3 regions of the Bradyrhizobium sp. WYCCWR 12699 genome follow, and region 1 is predicted to be linked to each of the others. Evidence: predicted binding sites of a transcription regulator. Region 1 holds the regulator's gene; each other region holds the start of a gene.
The links. Region 1 encodes HrcA, which represses chaperone genes, less so after heat shock. Its sites were predicted from a motif close to GTTAGCACTCNCNNNNNGNGAGTGCTAAC; they were not measured.

Region 1 (2,269 bases):
TCGCGCATGACATTGGCCTTGATCATGTTGCGCGCCTTCATCCAGTTGATGCAATCGGCCAGTGCGACCCAGGCGCCGGTGATCGAGGCGGTGCGCGTGCCGCCGTCGGCCTGCAGCACGTCGCAATCGACCGTGATCTGGCGCTCGCCGAGTGCTTCGAGGTCGACGATGGTGCGGAGCGAGCGGCCGATCAGGCGCTGGATCTCGACGGTACGGCCGCTCTGCTTGCCGGCGGCGGCCTCGCGGCGGGTGCGTTCGGAGGTTGCGCGCGGCAGCATGCCGTATTCGGCGGTGACCCAGCCGCGGCCCTGGCCCTTCAGCCACGGCGGCAGGCGGTCTTCCAGCGTGGCGGTGACGAGCACATGGGTGTCGCCGAACTTCACCAGGCACGAGCCTTCCGCATATTTGACCACGCCGCGCTCCAGCGTCACGGGGCGCAATTCGTCGGGCGCACGGCGGCTTGGCCGCATGGGAAATCCTCCAAAACTCACGGGATAAGGCTGTTGGCGGTGCTTGTAGGGGGGGTGAGGGTGGGCGGCAAGGGCTTATTCATCCCCCGATTTCTCCCTCGATTCCTCTCTCGATTCCTGCCCTGATTCCGGGTCCGCAAACGCCACGCTTGTCAGACGCCTCGGGGATAGACAAATTATGAGTATCTGAGAGGAGTTACAGTCTGTGGCCCATCACGATCCGATCCATCTGATCGCGCCGCGCGCAGGCCTTGCCCAGCTCAACGAGCGTTCCCGTGACATTTTTCGTCAAATTGTCGAAAGTTATCTCGCGACCGGTGAGCCCGTCGGCTCGCGCAATATCTCGCGCCTGATCGCGATGCCGCTGTCGCCGGCCTCGGTCCGCAACGTCATGGCCGACCTGGAACAGCTCGGCTTGATCTATGCGCCGCACACCTCCGCCGGCCGGCTGCCGACGGAACTCGGCCTGCGCTTCTTCGTCGACGCCCTGATGCAGGTCGGCGACCTCAACGAGGCCGAGCGGCAGTCGATCCAGAGCCAGCTCACGTCCGTCGGTCAGGCGCATTCGGTCGAGGCCGCGCTGGACCAGGCGCTGACGCGGCTGTCGGGCTTGACCCGGGCCGCCGCGGTGGTGCTGACGCCAAAATCCAATGCGCGGCTGAAGCACATCGAATTCGTCCGTCTGGAACCGGAGAAAGCGCTGGTCATCCTCGTCGGTGAGGACGGCCAGGTCGAGAACCGGGTGCTGACGCTGCCCCCCGGAGTTCCCTCCTCGGCGATCACCGAAGCCGGCAATTTCCTCAATGCGCGAATCCGCGGCCGGACCCTGGCGGAAGCGCGGCTCGAGCTCGAGACGGCGTTGGGCGAGGCCCGCGCCGAGCTCGATCAGCTGGCACAGAAGGTGATTTCCGCCGGGATCGCCAGCTGGTCCGGCGGTGAGAACGAGGACCGCCAGCTCATCGTGCGCGGCCACGCCAATCTGCTGGAGGATTTGCACGCGCTGGAGGATCTGGAGCGGGTCCGCCTGCTGTTCGACGACCTCGAGACCAAGCGCGGCGTGATCGATCTGCTCGGCCGGGCCGAGACGGCCGAGGGCGTGCGCATCTTCATCGGCAGCGAGAACAAGCTGTTTTCGCTGTCGGGGTCTTCCACCATCATCTCGCCCTATCGGGATGCCGCCGGCCACATCGTCGGTGTCCTGGGCGTGATCGGGCCGACGCGGCTGAATTATGCCCGCGTGATCCCGACCGTGGACTACGCCGCTCGCATCGTCAGCCGCCTATTGGGGGGCTGATCGGGTTCGATCCGATCACGGCCGCTTGATTTTCGCGGCTCAAAGCACGATATCCGGGCCAACAATCCCTGGAAACGAGTTCGAGATAAGAGCCGATGACCGATCGAGACCGGCAACCCGAAGACGCGGCCGCGCCGACTGGCGAGCCCGTGGTGTCGAAGCCCTACATCATGCCCGACGATCCCGAGCCAGGCTCGGTCGAGAGCTTGCAGAAGGAAGTCGCCGAGGCGCGCGATCGCACGCTGCGGACGCTGGCCGAGATGGAGAATTTGCGCAAGCGCACCACCAAGGAAGTCGCCGACGCCCGCCTCTACGGCATTACCGGCTTTGCCCGCGATGTGCTCGACATCGCCGACAATCTCCAGCGCGCGCTCGATGCCGTTCCACCCGAGGCTCGCGCCGCCGCCGATCCCGGCCTGATCTCGCTGATCGAGGGCGTTGAGCTCACCGAGCGGTCGCTGCTCAACGCGCTGGAAAAGCACGGCGTGAAGAAGCTCGATCCGCA
Region 2 (2,269 bases), on a different contig from region 1:
ATCGACATCGCAACGAGCCGCGCCCTGGAGATCGGCGAGCTCGACAAGGTGCGCCTCGCATTGCCCGACCAGATCCGGGCCGCCGCCGCCGGCAACCCCGTCTCCTACGGGCGAGCGGTGGACGAGGCCTATCGCGCGATGTGGCAGCGCTATTGCAGCAGCGGCGCCTGATCGCGCCTCGGGCGACGACAGCGCGTTCGCACGGCGCAGCTCCAACCGAGATATCGTAGGGCGGGCAAAGCGAAGCGTGCCCACGCATCTGTAACCGGATCGGAAAAAGCGTGGGCACGGCGCGCGAAGAACGCGCCTTTGCCCGCCCTACGAGACCGGTGTCCTCAATGCAGCCGGAACACGCCATCCACGGCGCGCAGCTCGGCCGGCTTGATCAGCTTGGAATGCGCCACGGTGACCGAATGGAGGGGGCCGTCGAGCTTCTCCTGCCAGAATGCCAGGAAATCCTTCAGCGCCGGGAATTTCGGAAACATGTCGTAGTTCTGCCAGACATAGGTCTGGAGCAGCGAGGGATGATCCGGCATGCGGTAGAGAATTTGCGCCGTCGTCAGCCCGTAACCCAGCATCTGTTTCCGGAAATCCTCGGAAACGACCCCACTCCGCAAGCCCATGCCAACCTCCTTTGCAGGAGCGCATTCAAGGGGCGGCTTGGTCGGTGTGCGCCTTACGAGCCACCCGGTACTGATGCGCTCACATGAGAGAAATGTGACGCAAACTGACAATCCATCTCAAGCCCAAAAGTTTAACAAGCTGTTGAAATTCAATGCGTTAGCAGCAGATGCGGCACCGTGCTAATACGGTCCCTAAACCCGGTTAACGATGGAAAGACATTCTGGCAGCCGAGCCTTCAGAGCGCCAAATTTTCTGCTAGAAGCCCTTGCCCCCGCAAAATTCCTGTCCTATTTCAGCCTTGCTCGTGCTAGCACTCGCGGGCACCGATTGCTAACAATCTCAAAACCTCAACCCGAGCAAATGCTTAGGAGGACTGCATGAAATTCCGTCCGCTTCACGACCGCGTCGTGGTCAAGCGCATCGACGCAGAAGAGAAGACCGCTGGCGGCATCATCATTCCCGACACTGCCAAGGAAAAGCCCTCCCAGGGCGAAATCGTCGCCGTCGGCCCCGGTGGCCGCGACGAAGCCGGCAAGCTGGTTCCGCTCGACCTGAAGGTCGGCGACCGCGTGCTGTTCGGCAAGTGGTCCGGCACCGAGGTCAAGATCGACAACGTCGACCTGCTGATCATGAAGGAAAGCGACATCATGGGCGTCCTCGACGTCCCCGCTTCCAAGAAGAAGGCGGCCTAAGAGCCCCTCTTTCCCTCCAATCAAATACCTCAAGGAAAAATCCAGATGGCAGCCAAAGAAGTCAAATTCTCGGTTGATGCGCGCGACAAGATGCTGCGCGGCGTCGACATCCTTGCCAACGCGGTGAAGGTCACGCTCGGTCCGAAGGGCCGCAACGTCGTCCTCGACAAGTCGTTCGGCGCTCCCCGCATCACCAAGGACGGCGTCACCGTCGCCAAGGAGATCGAGCTCGAGGACAAGTTCGAGAACATGGGCGCGCAGATGGTGCGCGAAGTCGCCTCCAAGTCCGCTGACGCGGCCGGCGACGGCACCACCACCGCCACCGTGCTGGCCCAGGCGATCGTGCGCGAAGGCGCCAAGTCGGTTGCCGCCGGCATGAACCCGATGGACCTCAAGCGTGGTATCGACCTGGCCGTGGAAGCCGTGGTCGCCGACCTCGTCAAGAACTCCAAGAAGGTCACCTCGAACGACGAGATCGCCCAGGTCGGCACCATCTCGGCGAACGGCGACCAGGAGATCGGCAAGTTCCTCTCCGACGCCATGAAGAAGGTCGGCAACGAGGGTGTCATCACCGTCGAGGAAGCCAAGTCGCTCGAGACCGAGCTCGACGTCGTCGAGGGCATGCAGTTCGACCGCGGCTACATCTCGCCCTACTTCGTCACCAACGCCGACAAGATGCGCGTTGAGATGGACGACGCCTACATCCTCATCAACGAGAAGAAGCTCTCCTCGCTGAACGAGCTGCTGCCGCTGCTCGAGGCCGTGGTGCAGACCGGCAAGCCGCTGGTCATCGTCGCCGAAGACGTCGAAGGCGAAGCGCTCGCGACCCTGGTCGTGAACCGTCTGCGCGGCGGCCTGAAGGTCGCGGCCGTCAAGGCTCCGGGCTTCGGCGATCGCCGCAAGGCCATGCTGCAGGACATCGCGATCCTGACCGGCGGCCAGGCGATCTCGGA
Region 3 (2,269 bases), on a different contig from region 1:
GACCGAGCATGTTGAGCGTGACGTTCTCGAGCTTGATGCCGAGATCTTCCGAGATCGCCTGGCCGCCGGTCAGGATCGCGATGTCCTGCAGCATGGCCTTGCGGCGATCGCCGAAGCCCGGAGCCTTGACGGCCGCGACCTTCAGGCCGCCGCGCAGACGGTTCACAACAAGCGTGGCCAAGGCCTCGCCTTCGACGTCCTCGGCGACGATGACCAGCGGCTTGCCGGTCTGCACCACGGCCTCGAGCAGCGGCAGCAGCTCGTTCAGCGAGGAGAGCTTCTTCTCGTTGATGAGGATGTAGGCGTCGTCCATCTCAACGCGCATCTTGTCGGCGTTGGTGACGAAGTAGGGCGAGATGTAGCCGCGGTCGAACTGCATGCCCTCGACGACGTCGAGCTCGGTCTCGAGCGACTTGGCTTCCTCGACGGTGATGACACCCTCGTTGCCGACCTTCTTCATGGCGTCGGAGAGGAACTTGCCGATCTCCTGGTCGCCGTTGGCCGAGATGGTGCCGACCTGGGCGATCTCGTCGTTCGAGGTGACCTTCTTGGAGTTCTTCTGGAGGTCTGCAACCACAGCCTCGACCGCGAGGTCGATACCGCGCTTGAGGTCCATCGGGTTCATGCCGGCGGCGACCGACTTGGCGCCTTCCTTCACGATCGCCTGGGCCAGCACGGTGGCGGTGGTGGTGCCGTCGCCGGCCGCGTCAGCGGACTTCGAGGCGACTTCGCGCACCATCTGGGCGCCCATGTTCTCGAACTTGTCGTCGAGCTCGATCTCCTTGGCGACGGTGACGCCGTCCTTGGTGATGCGGGGAGCGCCGAACGACTTGTCGAGCACGACGTTGCGGCCCTTCGGACCGAGCGTGACCTTCACCGCGTTGGCGAGGACGTCGACGCCGCGCAGCATCTTGTCGCGCGCTTCAACCGAGAATTTGACTTCTTTGGCTGCCATCTGGAATTTTCCTTAAGGTGTTTGACTGGAGGGAGGAGGGAGGCTCTTAAGCCGCCTTCTTCTTGGACTCGGCGACCTCGAGAACGCCCATCACGTCGCTCTCCTTCATGATCAGCAGGTCCTGGCCGTCGATCTTGACCTCGGTGCCGGACCACTTGCCGAACAGCACGCGGTCGCCGACCTTCAGGTCGATCGGGATCAGCTTGCCAGCTTCGTCGCGGCCACCGGGGCCGACGGCGACGACTTCGCCCTGGGAGGGCTTTTCCTTGGCAGTGTCGGGAATGATGATGCCGCCAGCGGTCTTCTCTTCTGCGTCGATGCGCTTGACCACGACGCGGTCGTGAAGCGGACGGAATTTCATGCAGTCCTCCTAATATTTGCACGAGTTGAGACTTCAACCTTGTGAGCAATCGATGCCTACGAGTGCTAGCGCAGACGCAGCTGAAATAGGACGGGGCTTCTACAGGAGCAAGAGCTTCCAGCAAAAAATCACACTCAGAAGTCGTCTCTGCCAGAATCATTTATCGTAGCTAACTGGCCCGGCCGCTATTAGCGCAGTGTGAGGTTGCCCTGCTCGGCCGAGGTCTGCACGATTTCGCGGCGGATGCTCTTGGCCTGGAAGAACGCTCAGACATTGGTGCGCTCGAGAGTCTTAGTAGTTGCTAAAGCCATTCTTGGTCTCATTGACTGCTCGGATACGGCTCCGGCCGAAACGAACCCTAGCGCTGATGAACGCGCGACGTAACAGGAGTTCGCCGGGCTTGCTTCAGTGGACGGAATTCTCATCGAGTTAGCCGCGACATCCGCAACAGCCAAGGAGTGTGAACAGGTTCGGGATGCCGTCTCGTTCTAGGCAAGCCGATCTTGAAAAATAGCGCCTTTTTTCATCTCGCTCCATCGCTAACCTTGGCAGTTGACCGGAGCTGGATGAAAGCGGCCAGGGGCCGGCGGCGACCTCTTCAAGGAGCTGAACGAAACGCCCGCGCGGGAGAACTGAATCAAGACGAGATCAGCGCTCACGCAAAGTTCAATCGCGCTTCGTCCGCCCTTCTTCCGCGGTGATGCTGATGATCGTATACGCATGCTTCTCGCGTCTTATATTGCGACGAGATGGGCTTCCGGGGAGGCAACGAGATGCAACGCCCCCGGTTTCACCGCATCTTCTTCAGACCGCTCGCGAAGAGTGGGGGCGGCACACGACTGGATCGGGGGATACGCCGAGTCCGCCCCCGCATCACCTTGAGAGGATTGGTGACGCGAGTTTGAAGGTAGCAAACAAGGCGATAGCGTAGCTACTGCAACTATCTCACACCA

Region 2: a site for HrcA is predicted at 931-959, ahead of RPS27_RS29720 (co-chaperone GroES). Genes of this name have one in related genera too.
Region 3: a site for HrcA is predicted at 1,358-1,386, ahead of RPS27_RS09170 (co-chaperone GroES). Genes of this name have one in related genera too.

The regions. Positions count from the first base shown of each region.
Region 1 is NZ_JAVTJN010000030.1:736,810-739,078, reverse strand. It holds gene rph (ribonuclease PH) at 1-470, opposite strand, end outside; gene hrcA (heat-inducible transcriptional repressor HrcA) at 676-1,764, shown strand; gene grpE (nucleotide exchange factor GrpE) at 1,860-2,269, shown strand, end outside.
Region 2 is NZ_JAVTJN010000036.1:996,032-998,300, forward strand. It holds gene RPS27_RS29710 (tetratricopeptide repeat protein) at 1-171, shown strand, start outside; gene RPS27_RS29715 (usg protein) at 336-623, opposite strand; gene RPS27_RS29720 (co-chaperone GroES) at 1,002-1,316, shown strand; partial or broken gene groEL (chaperonin GroEL) at 1,362-2,269, shown strand, end outside.
Region 3 is NZ_JAVTJN010000021.1:22,627-24,895, forward strand. It holds gene groL (chaperonin GroEL) at 1-955, opposite strand, end outside; gene RPS27_RS09170 (co-chaperone GroES) at 1,002-1,316, opposite strand.